Regions from separate parts of the Nonomuraea sp. NPDC050328 genome, predicted to be linked through region 2. Evidence: predicted binding sites of a transcription regulator. Region 2 holds the regulator's gene; the other holds the start of a gene.
The links. The regulator LexA, encoded in region 2, represses DNA repair genes until DNA is damaged. The targets are predictions, from matches to a motif close to TCGAACANNTGTTCGA.
Positions count from the first base shown of each region.

Region 1 (7,246 bases), on a different contig from region 2:
GGTAGGACCCGATGAGGTCCTCGCACTCCTGCAACGCTCCAGTGTCCTCGATGATCGAGCGGAGCGCCGCGACCCCCGCGGCGTCGAGCTCCGGGTCGCCGAGCAGCCGCCGGATCGTCGCCGCCTCCGCGGCCGAGGCCGCCGCCAGCGCCTTGGCCACCAGCATCGTCCGCTTGCCCTCCCGCAGGTCGTCACCGGCCGGCTTGCCGGTCTCGGCCGGGTCGCCGAAGACGCCGAGGATGTCGTCCCGGAGCTGGAAGGCGATGCCCACCCGGGTGCCGTAGCCGACGCACAGCTCGTCGATCCAGGGCGCGCCGCCGGCGTTGCCCAGCGTCAGGCCGAGCCGCAGCGGCTGCTCCACCGAGTACTTGCCGCTCTTGTAGAGCGCGACGCGCAGCGCGGAGTCGAAGGTGTTCTCGCCGTGCGCCTGCTCCAGCAGGTCGAGGTACTGGCCGCACATCAGCTCGGTGCGCATGTGGTCGTGCACCGGCTGCGCGGCGGCCAGCGCCTCGGGCGGCAGGCCGCTGGTGCGCCACATCTCGCCCGACCAGATGAGCAGCAGGTTGCCCAGCAGGATCGCCGCGCCCTCGCCGAACTGCGCGGCTGAGCCGTACCAGCCGGACCGCTCGTGCAGGGCCTGGAAGCGGCGGTGCGCCGAGGGCATGCCCCGGCGCAGGTCGCTGGAGTCCATCACGTCGTCGTGGACGAGCGCGCTGGCCTGCAGCAGCTCCAGCGAGGCGGCGGCGGCGACGATGGCCGGCGTCTCCGGCCGGCCGGTCGCGCGCCAGCCCCAGTAGCAGAAGGCCGGGCGCAGGCGCTTGCCACCGGCCAGCAGCTCACGCGCCGCCGCGAGCAGCGGAGCGAGCTCGGGGCCACTGACGATCGCCCGCTGCCGGTCGGCGAACTCGGTCAGCGAGCTCTCGACCGCGCTGCGGAGGAAGTCCATGGTCATGCCCTTGAGCGTAATGGCTGCCCGGCGTGCCACCCGCTGTCCATCGGGTGTCGGTACCCTTGTCCCATGGCACTGGGTCGCCCCTCCACTCTCCCCGACCGCGTCCCGACCGTGCGCGAGCTCCTCGCCACCGGCCGGCAGACGTTCTCCTTCGAGTTCTTCCCGCCGAAGAACGCCGAGGGGGAGCGGCAGCTCTGGCGGGCCATCCGGGAGCTGGAGGCGCTGCGGCCGACCTTCGTCTCGGTGACGTACGGCGCGGGCGGCTCCACCCGTGACCGCACGGTCGACATCGTCGAGCGGGTGGCCCACGAGACCACGCTGACCCCGGTGGCGCACTTCACCGCGGTCAACCACTCCATCCGCGAGCTGCGCCATCTTGTCGGGCGCTTCGCCGACGCGGGGGTGCGCAACATCCTCGCGGTGCGCGGCGACCCTCCCGGCGACCCGGGCGCGGAGTGGGTCCAGCACCCCGAGGGGGTGCTGTACGCCGAGGAGCTCGTACGGCTCATCCGGCAGTCGGGCGACTTCTGCGTGGGCGTGGCGGCCTTCCCGTACAAGCATCCGCGCTCGCCGTCCATCGAGGCCGACACCGAGTACTTCGTGCGCAAGTGCCGGGCGGGCGCCGACTACGCGATCACGCAGATGTTCTTCCGGGCCGACGACTATCTCCGGCTGCGCGACCGCGTCGCCGCCCAGGGCTGCGAGACGCCGATCATCCCGTGCATCATGCCGGTGACCCAGTTCAGCACCATCGCCCGCTCCGAGCAGCTGTCGGGCGCGCCGTTCCCCGCCGAGGTGGCCGAGCGCTTCGAGCGGGTCAAGGACGACCCGGCGGCGGTGCGCGCGCTCGGCATCGACCACGGCGCCGAGCTGTGTGAGCGGCTGCTGGCCGAGGGGGCGCCGGGCATCCACTTCATCACCTTCAACCGCTCCAGCGCGACCGCCGAGGTCTTCCAGCGGATCCAGCCCGCCGTCGCCGCGGCCCCGGCCTGACCGGCCCTGATCAGCCCTGGTCAGCCTTCGTTCAGGGTGCTGATCAGGGGGAGCCGTGCGCCCGCGATGGCGTACAGCTCCCAGCCGCCCGGGAAGACGAAGCCGGACAGCAGGTCGTCGAAGCCGAGATCGCGGTAGAGGCGGCGGGCGATCGTGGGCTGGTCGTGGGTGGACAGCACGACCGAGCGCTCGCGCCGCCCCTCGCACAGCCGGGTGAGCAGCGCCCGGCCCACGCCCTTGCCCTGCCAGTCGGGATGCACGTGGATCTCGGCGAGCTCGAAGGCGTCGCCCAGCCAGGCGTCCGCCACGAGCTCGCCACGGTCGTCGCTGAGCGCCCGGTAGACCACGTCGTGCCACCACTGCCCGGACGCGCCGTGGAAGCCGTAGGCGAAGCCCACGCACGTGCCGTCCAACTCGGCCAGGAGCCCGCGGAAGGCCGGGTAGGCGGTGTGGCTGCGCATGATCGCCGTGCGCCCCGGGAGCTGCTCGCCGGGCGGGCGCATAGCCGCGGCGTAGACGCCCACCACCTCGTCGAGGCGGCGGGCGAACTCCGCCGGGCCGGCGTCGCGCAGCTCGATCATTCGACGTCCGCGGCGGTCCCGTCGGTGATGCGCAGCAGTTCCTCGTAGGTGGTCGGGAAGACGGTGTGCGGGTGGCCGCCCGCGGCCCACACCTGTTCGTGCTTGGCCAGCCAGGTGTCCACCAGCGTGCGCACCGGGGCCGGGTGACCGACCGGGGCCACGCCGCCGATGGGCTGGCCGGTCGCCGCCCGCACGAACTCGGGGGTGGCCCGCCGTACCTTCGCCGCCCCCGCCGTGCGCGCGATCAGCTCCACGTCCACGCGATGCGCCCCGCTGGTCAGGACCAGCAGCGGGGCGCCGTCGGCGTCGAAGATCAGGCTGTTGGCGATCGCGCCGACCTCGCACCCGAGCTGCGCGGCGGCGGCCGCCGCGGTGGGCGCGGACTCGGGCAGGACGACGATCTCGCCGCCCGCGCCGAGCTCACGGAGCGCCTCGGCCACGCGGACGGTGGTGGGATGCAACTTTTCCGGCATGCGGCCACTCTAAACAGCTTGACTGGCGAATTACTCCGACATGGTGGTGCGCTAGTGTCACTTGATTCGATTGTTAATGACATATGGGGGTGATGGGAGTGGGCCAACGGCAGCGGGGTTTGGCTGTCGCACTCCTGGCGGCAGGAGCCGTTCTTCTCGCGGGCGGCGGCCAGGCCGCGTCCGCCGCGGTCCAGCAGGTCCCCACGACCGTCGCGGGGGCGACGGCGGGCCCTGTGACGGCTGCGGGCTCCGTGGTGGATCCGGTGGTGGCGCCGCGCAAGACGCTCAAGCTGGGCGCGAAGGGCACGGCGGTGAAGTGGCTGCAGAGCCGCCTGGCCGGGCTCGGCTACAAGCCGGGCAAGGCCGACGGCCGCTACGGCGGGACGACCCTGACGGCCGTCTGGGCCTTCCAGAAGGTCAACGGGATCAAGCCGACCAGCACCATCGGCGCCCGCACCTGGAAGGCGCTGGAGAACCCGAGGACGCCCAAGGTGCTCGTCCCCCGTGGCAAGCCGACCAGGGTCGAGGTCGACCTGACCAAGCAGATCATGGTCTTCTACGTGGACGGCCAGCAGAAGCTGATCTCGCACATCTCCTCCGGGAGCGGCGTGCCGTACTGCGAGACCGCGGTCTGGCAGGGCAAGTCGCAGCGGTTCTGCGGCTCGGCGCGCACGCCCACGGGTGACTACAAGACCACCTGGCGGGCCAACGGCTGGCACCGGTCCTACCTGGGTCAGCTCTACAACCCGATCTTCTTCAACGGCGGCATCGCCTTCCACGGCGCGCTGTCGGTTCCCCTCCAGCCGGCCTCGCACGGGTGCGTGCGGCTGCCGATGAACGTCGCCGAGGTACTGCCCGGCATGCTCGGCAAGGGCGTGCCCGTGCACGTCCGGGGCCGGTTCTCCCGCTAGCCCCGTCGCCGTGAAAGGCCGTGTCCCGCACCGGGGACGCGGCCTTTTCGCTGCGCCTTCCCGGGATCCGGCGGGCTGGGCCCTGTCGCGAACTCGACCGATTGATCGAACCCGTGTTCGGCGATCCGGTTGACACCAGCAGTGATCGAAATTATGTTCGATGTAGCGATGTGAGGCTCGCGGCTCGCATCGAAGAGCCTGGTCGTGGTCGTCGTCCCCCCGGACGGCGGCCACGGCCGGGCTCGCCCGGGCGAAGGGCACGTCCTCGTCGTCGGCGGAGACGAGCTGGGCGTGTCCCGGCCGGACGGGGAGAGGGGAAGCTCCTCGTCCGGCCGCCCGGCGGAAATGTCGGTGGGGTCTGGCAGTGTTGACCTCACTGGTGGGAACGCCGGGAGCCGCCATGACCCCAAGGAGGCTGGCAGAGATGACCCCGCGACGAAACGACGCGCACGGGCCCCGGCTGTCGACCGCGGTCCGGGCTCACCTCAACGACTCACGTTCCTGCCTGGCGGAGGCGGCCACCGCCCGCACCCCGGCAGCCCGCTACGTGGCGGCGCACATGGCCGCCCTCCGGGCCGCCGCCGCCATCCTGGCCGCGCACCCCCGTCCCACCGAGGGCCGCCGTCGCCGGCTGCGCAGTGCCTGGGAACTCCTTCCCGAGGCCGAACCGCAGCTCGCCGACTGGGCCCCCTTCTTCACCGCCAGCGCCGCCAAGCGCGCCTCGGCGGAGGCCGGCGTGGTGCGCAACATCACCACCGCCGACGCCGACGAACTGCTCGCCGAGGCCGAGACCTTCGTCTCCAGAGTGGAGGCGATCCTGGGCGTCCCCGCCCAGCCCCTTCTACCCCTCGACGTGCCCTTGGCCGGCTGAAGAGCAGCGTCCCCGGACGGCCACTGACGACCTTTGACGACCCCTTGGCCCCCTGACGACCTGTAGCGGGCTCCGGCGTCCGGCCTGGGCCTGTAGCGGGCTTCGGCGTCCGGTCTGAGCCTGTAGCGGGCTTCGGCGTCCAGGCCGAGCCTGTAGCGGGCTTCGGCGTCCGGGCCGAGCCCTGGGCCCACCCCGGGTGCCGCCGTGCGCCCACGCCCCGTTCTGGCCTCCGCCCAGGTGGTGCGGTCCGACCCTGGTCTCGCGTTCCCCGGCGAGGCGGCCTGGGTGCCGGTGGTGTTCACCTTGCGTGATGGGTCCCCACGGCCTGCCCGACTGTGCGCTCCGCCGGAAGGTGTCCACGCGGACGTTTGCGCCGGAGGGGGTGGCTGGCCGAGCGATGCCGGTACGCCGGCACCGTCGCCCGGTGTCAGGGGGTGACGAGGAGGAGCAGGCCGCCGTAGCCGGGGCGGTTCCAGGGGAGGTCGCCGAGGTCGGGCGGACCCCACAGCATCACGCCGAAGATGGGCAGGGCGGCCAGGGCCAGGGTGGCGCACAGGAGGGTGGCGGGTTTTCGCATGGTCCCAGGGTCACCTGGTGATCTTGGGAACCGGTTGCGGGCAGCTTGGGGGCCGGAGAGGCGGGACTGCGGCGCGGCCTGGAGCCGGCGAGGCGAGGCGAGGCGAGGCGACAAGAGGGCAAGGAGGGCGGGGCGGGGCGACAAGAGGGCGGGGATGGCGGCAAGAGGGGGGATGGCGGCAAGGAGGGCGGGCGGGGCGTCAAGGGGACGGGGCGGGGCGTCCAAGAGGGCGAAGTTGGGCGACAAAAGAGGCCGTGTCCGGAAAAATGGGACACGGCCTCGGTTAAGCGAAGTGGGGTCAGAAGGACTCGACCGCGCGGCGGGCCTCGGCGTCCAGGACGCCCCAGCTGATGAGCTCCTCGGTCAGCTCACTGGGCGACTTGTCGTAGATGACCGCCAGGGACCGAAGGTCCTCCTGCCGGATGCTGAGCACCTTGCCGTTGTAGTCACCCCGCTGCGACTGGATGGTGGCCGCGTAGCGGGCAAGGGCGCCGGCCTTCTCCTTGGGGAGCTGGGCCAGGCGCTCAAGGTCGATCACAAGCTTCGGCGTCGGGCCGAGCGGGCTGGGCGCGGCACCGCCGGGCAGCAACTCGGAGACGGGCACCCCGTAGAAGTCGGCAAGCTCGGCCAGCTTCTGGACGGTGACGGCTCGGTCACCGCGCTCGTAAGAGCCGACGACCACGGCCTTCCAGCGGCCACGCGACTTCTCTTCGACTCCGTGCAGGGACAGGCCCTGCTGGGTGCGGATGGCGCGGAGTCGAGCACCCAGCATCTTTGCGTACTCAGACGGCATCGTGTGGCCCCCCGGCTTCTCTTATGACGTGCTCTCAGTAAATTGTCCTCCCTCGCGGCATATGCCCGAGCCACCGGGGGGTGGTGCCCCTAGGGGCACCATCGGTAGCCATGAGCCTGGTTGACCCAGATCGGCCGCGAGGTGTGGTTACGCACAGTGACGGTAAAGGTCCCGTCGCCGAAGGTCAAGCTGATTGGAAAAAAGATGCCGAATCCGGTCCGGCGGGATGTGCCACAAATGTCACATGAGCACCTTCAGCACCACTACGTCGTCATTGTTTGCCAGGTTGCCTAGTGAGGATCATCGCAGGACGCTGAGCCGCCTTGATGATCTTGAGTGAGGTGTCCCCGAGGAAGACCCGGCGCAGCGGCCCGCTGTCGCTGGACGCGCAGATGATCATCTCGCCGTCGACCCAGGCGACCGAGTCGATGGCCTCCTTCACCGTGCGTCCCTCGGCCATCTCCACCTCGACCTCGATCCGCCGGCGCTGCCCGCGGGCGGCGGAGCGCAGGTCGCTGTCGGCCTGGTCGCGCAGCCGCTCGACCATGGCGGTCTCCAGCTCCGCGTTGCCGCCGCGGATCAGCCCGCCCTGGATGAGCAGCGTGACCAGCCGCATCGAGACGCCGAGCTGGGCGGCGGCCTTGGCGGCCAGCCGGGTGGCCTCGTCACAGCCTGGCCCGCGCCGGTAGGCGACGGTGAGCCGCTCGAAGGCGGCCGGCGCCGTCTCGCCCCAGCCCCTGGGCGCCAGGAGCACGGGCACCGAGGAGGCGTGCAGGAGCTGGTCGGCGGTGCTGCCGAGGGCGATGCGGCCCTTGGTGCCGTGCGGCGCGGACCCGATGACGACCAGGTCGGCGCCCTGCCGCCGGGCCAGGTCCACCAGGCCGCGCCCGCTGCCCTTGTTGTGGTGGACCACGTAGGAGGCGTCCGGCCCGGCGATCTCCCGTGCCTCGGAGAGGGAGTCCTCGGCTTGCTCGCGCAGGTAGGCGCGCCACGCCCCCTCGTCGGCCCGCCCGGGCCCCGGCGTCGGCCAGGGCGGCGGCTGGATGGTGGCCACCGTCAGCTCGGCCCCGGACTGCCTGGCCAGCAGTACGGCCA
Region 1 covers NZ_JBITIW010000002.1:786,660-793,905, forward strand. Annotated here, with positions in the region: gene ACIBG7_RS09810 (polyprenyl synthetase family protein) at 1-952, opposite strand, end outside; gene metF (methylenetetrahydrofolate reductase [NAD(P)H]) at 1,019-1,945, shown strand; gene ACIBG7_RS09820 (GNAT family N-acetyltransferase) at 1,966-2,526, opposite strand; gene ACIBG7_RS09825 (YbaK/EbsC family protein) at 2,523-2,999, opposite strand; gene ACIBG7_RS09830 (peptidoglycan-binding protein) at 3,119-3,910, shown strand; gene ACIBG7_RS09835 (SAV_6107 family HEPN domain-containing protein) at 4,335-4,781, shown strand; gene ACIBG7_RS09840 (hypothetical protein) at 5,209-5,358, opposite strand; gene ACIBG7_RS09845 (transcriptional regulator) at 5,657-6,151, opposite strand; gene ACIBG7_RS09850 (universal stress protein) at 6,423-7,246, opposite strand, start outside.
Region 1: the regulator LexA is predicted to act here: its motif matches at 4,056-4,071, upstream of ACIBG7_RS09835 (SAV_6107 family HEPN domain-containing protein).

Region 2 (7,246 bases):
GTTCCACCGCGACCTCCGGACCGAGATGGCCCGCGAGGGCCTCGTCGTCGACCTCCGCGAGAACGGGGGCGGGCACACCTCCGAGCTCGTCCTGGAGAAGCTGTCCCGCCGGGTCACCGGCTGGGTCCGCTCACGCGGCTACGAGCCCATGCGCTACCCCGTCGACTCGCCGCGCGGCGCCATCGTGGCCATCGCCGACGAGTTCGCCGGCTCGGACGGTGACATCGTCAGCTCCGGCATCAAGGCCCGCAAGCTCGGCCCGCTCATCGGCACCCGCACCTGGGGCGGCGTCATCGGCATCGACTCGCGCTACTCCCTGGTGGACGGCACCGTCGTCACCCAGCCCCGGTACTCCCACTGGCTGGAAGGACAGGAGTGGGGGGTGGAGAACTACGGCGTCGACCCGGACCTCGAGGTCGTCACCACCCCGCAGGACCGCGCCGCCGGGCGTGACCCGCAGCTGGACAAGGCGATCGAGCTCGCCCTCGCCGCCCTCACCGACACCCCCGCCGCCACCGCCCCGCCCCTGCCCCCGCTGACCTGACCCCGGAGACGAGAGGAAGGGGCACGGGCACCCGCCCTGCCCCTTCCCGGGTCCTGAGCCCGGCTTGGGGAGCCGCCGCGCCCAGTTCATCCATCCGGTTCGCCGGCCGGAGGCCTTGGGCTCCTGAGCGGACGCGGCCCGTTCTCTAGAACTCCACGGACGAGATCCGCCCGACCAGTTCCTCCAGCACGGGCAACGAGGTGGCGAAGTTGAGCCGCGCGAAGTTCTCCCCGCCGGGCCCGAACTGCTCACCCCCGCTGAGCAGGACCCCCGCCTCCCGCTCCAGCCGCTCGGCCGCCCCCGGCCGCCCGAAGTCGAGCCACGCCAGGTAGGTGGCCTCAGGCACCCGATACCCGACCCCGGCCGGCAACCGCTCGGCCAGCATCCGCCGGTTCCGGTCGAGCAGACCGAGGATCTCGGCCAGCCAGGGCTCCCCGTGCCGCCAGGCCGCGACCGTCGCCTCCACCCCGAACAGGTTCGCCTCGCCGTACAGGAACTTCGGCGCCGACCACACGGCCTTCCGCGTGGCCTCGTGCCCGAAGTGCGCCACCGCGCACCGGACCCCGCCCAGGTTGAACGCCTTGGACGCCGAGGTCAGCGTGATCGTCCGCTCCGGGAGCAGCGTGGCGAACGGGATGTGCCGGTGCGGCTCGTACACCAGGTCGGCGTGGATCTCGTCGGAGATGACCACCAGGTCGTGCCGCTCCGCCGCCTCGGCCAACTCGGTCAGCTCGGCCCGCGTGAACGCCCGTCCGGTCGGGTTGTGCGGGTTGACCAGCAGCAGCACCTTGGCCCGTGCCAGATCCGGTACCTCGAACCGCCACCCGTCCCCGTCCGTGTCCACTTGTGCGGCGATCGGCAGGATGGGGCGGTTCATCTCGGTCAGCGACGCCACGAACGCGTTGTAGGTCGGCGTGTGCACCGCCACCGGATCGCCGGGCTCGGTGATCGTGTGCAGGATGACCTGGAGGGCCTGGTTGAGGTCGCTGAACGCCCTGACCCGGTCCGGGCCCGAGGGCCGCCAGCCGTACTTGCCCTCCGACCGCTCGGCGAACGCCTCGATGAGCGGTGCCGGGGCGTACTGCTCGTCCCAGGTCGGATACCCCAGGTCGGTGACGATCCGCCGTTCCAGGGCCTCCCGGATCACCGGGGCCACCGGGAAGTCCATGTCCGCCACCCAGGCGGGAATCACCCCCGGGCCCGCTTTGGACCACTTAACCCCGTCGCGTAGCGCTTTGAGGTCTTCCGCCCGGAAAGTGTCGTTCACCCTTTCAGTCTAGATCACCCCCTCTTTTCGCCCCAGCCCCGCTTCCTGGCACCGCCTTGGCGGGGCTCGGGGGCTGCTTTGCGGTGAAGAGGTCCGCCTGTACGGGAGCGTGGGCGCGCCTGAACCGGGGCCCGGCCGGCCCGAGCAAGTGGCCGACCATCCAACCCGGCCGGCCCACCGAAGTGACGAGAAGCCCCAGGGCACCGGACGCCTCAGCAGAAGCGGCGGCCAGGCTCAAGGCGCGGCGGCTCAAGCAGCGGGGGCATGAGGCGGCAAGGAACAGGCCAGGGGGCGGGTCTTAGGGGTCGGCAAGTAGCGGGGCACTCAGGGGGCTCAGAAGGTACCGAGGCGCTCACCGGGTGAGGCTCAGGAGGAGAAGGCGAAACGACTGAGGAACCAGGTGGGGGCCGGTCGGCCGCCCGTGTGCGGACGGGGGCCGACCGGTCGGAGGGGGTTTCAGAGGCGGCGAAGCACCGCCACGACCTTGCCCAGGACGCTGGCCTCATCGCCGGGGATCGGGTCGTAGTTGGGGTTGTGCGGGACGAGCCAGACATGCCCGTCCTTGCGCTTGAACGTCTTGACGGTCGCCTCACCGTCGATCATCGCGGCCACGATGTCGCCACTCTCGGCCACCGGCTGCTGCCGTACGACCACCCAGTCGCCGTCGGCGATCGCCGCCTCGATCATCGAGTCACCGCTGACCTGGAGCAGGAAGAGCGTGCCCTCGCCCACGAGCTGCTTGGGCAGGGCGAACACGTCCTCCACGCTCTCCTCGGCCAGGATCGGCCCACCGGCGGCGATCCGGCCGACCAGCGGCACGTACGCCGCCGTCGGGCGGCTCACCGGCGACTCGACCTCGTCGCCGTCCGGATCTACCCACAGCACCGGCTCACCCGGCAGCCGGACCTCCAACGCGCGCGGCCGGTGCGGATCGCGCCGCAGGTAGCCCTTTCGCTGCAAGGCCGTCAGCTGGTGCGACACGCTCGACGTGCTGGTCAGCTGGACCGCCTCGCCGATCTCGCGCATGGAGGGCGGGTACCCGCGCTGCTGCACCGAGTCGCGGATCACCTCCAGGATCTTGCGTTGCCTGGGCGTCAGACCCAGTGAGTCACGCCTGCGCAACGCGAGGTCGCTGACACCGTTGGAGTCATCGTGCTCGCTCATGCCCTGTTCCTCCTCACCGGCAGACCTTCCGGTCCGTGGTTCGTGTGTCGCACACAGCGACGATATCGCCGTTGAAGATCATCCTCAAACAATTGTTCGAGTGTTCCTCGAAAATGTCGGGTCCCTGTGGTAGACCATCGTACGGGAGTTCGATCGACATCGTGTTCGATACGCCGATCTTTGTTCGGCCATTTTCGGTCGTGACGGGGCGGGAGGCCATTCATGCGGACGACCACAATCGCAGAGACCACCGACAATCTCACCTTGATCGCCGACGCCACCCGGGAGCCCCGTCATTCGAACACGCCCCCGCCGCGTCCCCGCCGCCCGGGCACCCCACCCCTCCGCCTCGTCCCGGCGCCCCGCTCGGACACGGGTACGGCGGAGCCTTCCGGTCCCGGGGTTCCGCGCTCCGCGGGAGTCGGTGGGGGAGGGGCGCCGGGGTCGGAGGGTGGCGTACTCGCTCGGGAAGGCCGCCCTGCACGCCGTCCAGCGAGCGGGCTCTGGGGGCGGCCGGGGAGCGGCGACGGCACGGCGCACTCGAGGAGCAGCGCGGGCGGGGGTGAGACGCTCGGTGTCGGTGTCGGTGTCGGTGTCGGTGTCGGTGGGCCAGGTGACCCTCCTGGAGCGGCCGAGGGTGATGGGCCGGCCTCGGAAGTGGCTGCCGAGGCCGTACGTCTGGCGAGCGTCACCGACCTCCAGGCGTTCCGGCAGGTAACTGGGCGGGCCGAGGCTGCGGGATCGTCGGAAGGACGGCGGCCGGCTGAGCAGGTGGCACGCGTGGGGGGCGAGGGGCGTCCGGAATGGGACAGGCCAAGAGTGTTTCCGGCTCGGGGTGGAACGGGAATCCGTCCCGTGGCCGGGGGTAGTACTACGGGGACGAGACGGCGGAGCTCGGGGGAGCGGCCGAAAGGGGGCGTAGTGGTGGCGGTGAAAGGCAACGGCACCCGGACGACACCGTCCGGCACGGGACGCAAGGGCCGGACCAAGGGCCAGACACGGCGACGGGGCGCAGGCCGTGACGCGGCCCCCAGCGTGCCCCACCCTCGCGTGGGCAGCATCGTCCAGGGCGGCCTGTCCGACGACGGCACCGGCGGCGGCACCGGCACTGGCAGCGGTGGCGGTGGCGGTGGCCGTGCCGGGACCGGCCGCGTTGGGACTGGCCGTGCCGGGACAGGCCGTGTTGGAACTGGCCGTGCTGGGGCTGGCGGTGCGGGCGGTACTGGGGTCGGCGCTCGCCGGGCACGTAGGGCTCGCACGTCGTTCCGTCTCACCCGCCGGGGCCGCATCGTGGTGGCCGCGTTGATCGTCCTACTGGCTGTAGCGGGTTACTGGCTGGGCACCCTAGCAAGCTGACGCTCGGTCACTGTCACTCCACTCAAGCTGACGCTCGGCCGCTGCCACCTCCCTCAAGGTGACGCTCGGCCGCCGTCACTTCATTCAATGGGCGCCGCCTACAACCGGCGCCCATTCGTCGTCTCCGACCGCAGGACCTCGGGCTTGGCGGGAGGGCGGGCGCAGAATCCAGGGTCGGGCCGCGGCCGGGTTGGCAGCGTCCCACATGGGCCCGGAGGGGAATCAAGGCGCGGGGCCCCGACGGGGTGGGCGGGATAGGGGCGGCGGGGAGAGCGAGACCCGGGGCCGGCCCGACGGGGGGGCGAGGCGGGGAAGCACGGCAAGCCCAGGGAAAGCGGCTGAGGCGTGGGGCGGGGCGTCAGCCAAGGCGGCCTGAGGCGTGGGGCGGGGAGTCCGCCAAGGCGGGCTGTGGCGTGGCGCGGGGAAGTCGGTCAAGGCGGGCTGAGGTATGGCGCGGCGAAGTCGGGGCCAGGTGGGCTGAAGAGGAGAGTCCGACCGGCTGGGGACCAGGGCTGAGAGGGCGGCGGAGGGCGGGAATTCCCTGGTAGCCAGGAGTGTTTCCGCAGGTCGGGAGCCCCTATACCAGACCCGCCCACCCCCCGGAACCCGGCAGAATCCCATCCTCGGAACACCCGCACCACGCCCCCCACCGGCGACACGCCGACTGATCAGCCACTTCGCTGGGAAGCCGCCCGGCAAGTTGCGATCACGGCCCGGCAGTTCTACGGTTGGACCACAACATCTAGTACTTACACCGATGTAGTTCACCACAAATTGTGTTTCCGTGACCCTGCTTTGGCGACCCTTGAAGGTCGGGAAACGCGTGTGTCAAGGAGGCGTGGCGTGCACTGTCCGTTCTGTCGCCACCCGGACACCAGGGTGATCGACAGTCGCTCCACGGACGACGGGGCCGCCATCCGGCGACGCAGAACCTGTCCGGAGTGCGGGCGGCGGTTCACCACGCAGGAGACGGTCCTGCTGATGGTGAGCAAGAGAAGTGGCGTGACCGAACCGTTCTCGCGGGACAAGGTGGTCGCGGGCGTGCGGCGGGCGTGCCAGGGCAGGCCGGTGGGCGAGGACTCGCTGGCGCAGCTCGGGCAGCAGGTCGAGGAGGCCATCCGGGCGAAGGGCGTGGCCGAGATCCCGTCCAACGAGGTGGGCCTGGCGATCCTCGGCCCGCTGCGGGAGCTGGACGAGGTGGCGTATTTGCGGTTCGCGTCGGTCTACCGGGGTTTCGAGAGCCTGGCGGACTTTGAAGCGGAGATCGAACAGTTGAAGGCGGAGAAGGGGGACAAGCAATGACGGAGACGGTGTCATCGCGCAAGCGCAGCAAGGGCCTGAAGATGAAGAGGATCTTCACCAAGCCGGGCGTGCACCCGTATGACGAGATCACCTGGGAGCGCCGGGACGTCGTGATGACGAACTGGCGCGACGGCTCGATCAACTTCGAGCAGCGTGGTGTGGAGTTCCCCGACTTCTGGTCGGTCAACGCGGCCAACATCGTGACGACCAAGTACTTCCGGGGCGCGGTCGGCACCCCGCAGCGTGAGTGGTCGCTCAAGCAGCTCGTGGACCGCGTGGTCGGCATGTACACCCGGACCGGTGTCGAGAACGGCTACTTCGCCTCCGACGAGGACGCCGAGATCTTCGACCACGAGCTGAAGCACGCGCTGGTCCACCAGATCTTCGCCTACAACTCGCCCGTGTGGTTCAACGTCGGCACCAAGTCGCCACAGCAGGTCAGCGCCTGTTTCATCCTGTCGGTGGACGACACCATGGAGTCGATCCTCGACTGGTACAAGGAAGAGGGCGTGATCTTCAAGGGCGGTTCTGGCGCGGGGGTCAACCTGTCCCGCATCCGCTCGTCCAAGGAGCTGCTGTCCAGCGGCGGTACGGCCAGCGGCCCGGTGTCCTTCATGCGCGGCGCGGACGCGAGCGCGGGCACCATCAAGTCCGGCGGCGCGACTCGCCGGGCGGCCAAGATGGTCGTGCTCGACGTCGACCACCCCGACATCGAGGAGTTCATCGAGACCAAGGCGCGCGAGGAGGACAAGGTCCGCGCGCTGCGTGACGCCGGTTTCGACATGGACCTCGGCGGCAAGGACATCGTCAGCGTCCAGTACCAGAACGCCAACAACTCGGTCCGCGTCTCGGACGAGTTCATGCGCGCGGTGGACGCGGGCGAGAAGTTCGGCCTGCGCGCCCGCCTGACCGGCGAGATCATCGAGACGATCGACGCCAAGGACCTCTTCACCAAGATGGCCAAGGCCGCGTGGGAGTGCGCGGACCCGGGCGTGCAGTACGACGACACGATCAACGACTGGCACACGACGCCGGAAACGGGCCGGATCACCGCGTCCAACCCGTGTTCGGAATATGTCCACCTGGACAATTCCTCGTGCAACCTGGCGAGCATCAACCTGCTGAAGTTCCTGAAGGACGACAACTCCTTCGATGTCGCCAATTTCGTGAAGCTGACCGAGCTGATCATCACCTCGATGGACATCTCGATCACTTTCGCCGACTTCCCGACAGAGAAGATCGGCGAGACCACCCGCGCCTACCGCCAGCTCGGCATCGGCTACGCCAACCTCGGCGCGCTGCTGATGGCGACCGGCCACGCCTACGACTCCGACGGCGGCCGCGCGGTCGCCGGGGCGATCACCAGCCTGATGACCGGCGTCTCCTACCGCCGCAGCGCGGAGCTGGCGAGCGTCGTCGGCGCCTACGACGGCTACGCCCGCAACGCCGAGCCGCACAAGCGGGTCATGCGCAAGCACGCCGCCGCCAACGACAACCTGCTGACCATCGGCGGCATGGACGCGAAGATCCACGCCGAGGCGTCGAAGCAGTGGTCGGAGTGCCTCAAGCTCGGCGAGAAGCACGGCTACCGCAACGCGCAGGCCTCGCTGCTG
Region 2 covers NZ_JBITIW010000008.1:331,241-338,486, reverse strand. Annotated here, with positions in the region: gene ACIBG7_RS29100 (PDZ domain-containing protein) at 1-544, shown strand, start outside; gene ACIBG7_RS29095 (MalY/PatB family protein) at 690-1,712, opposite strand; gene lexA (transcriptional repressor LexA) at 2,268-2,975, opposite strand; gene nrdR (transcriptional regulator NrdR) at 5,175-5,633, shown strand; gene ACIBG7_RS29080 (vitamin B12-dependent ribonucleotide reductase) at 5,630-7,246, shown strand, end outside.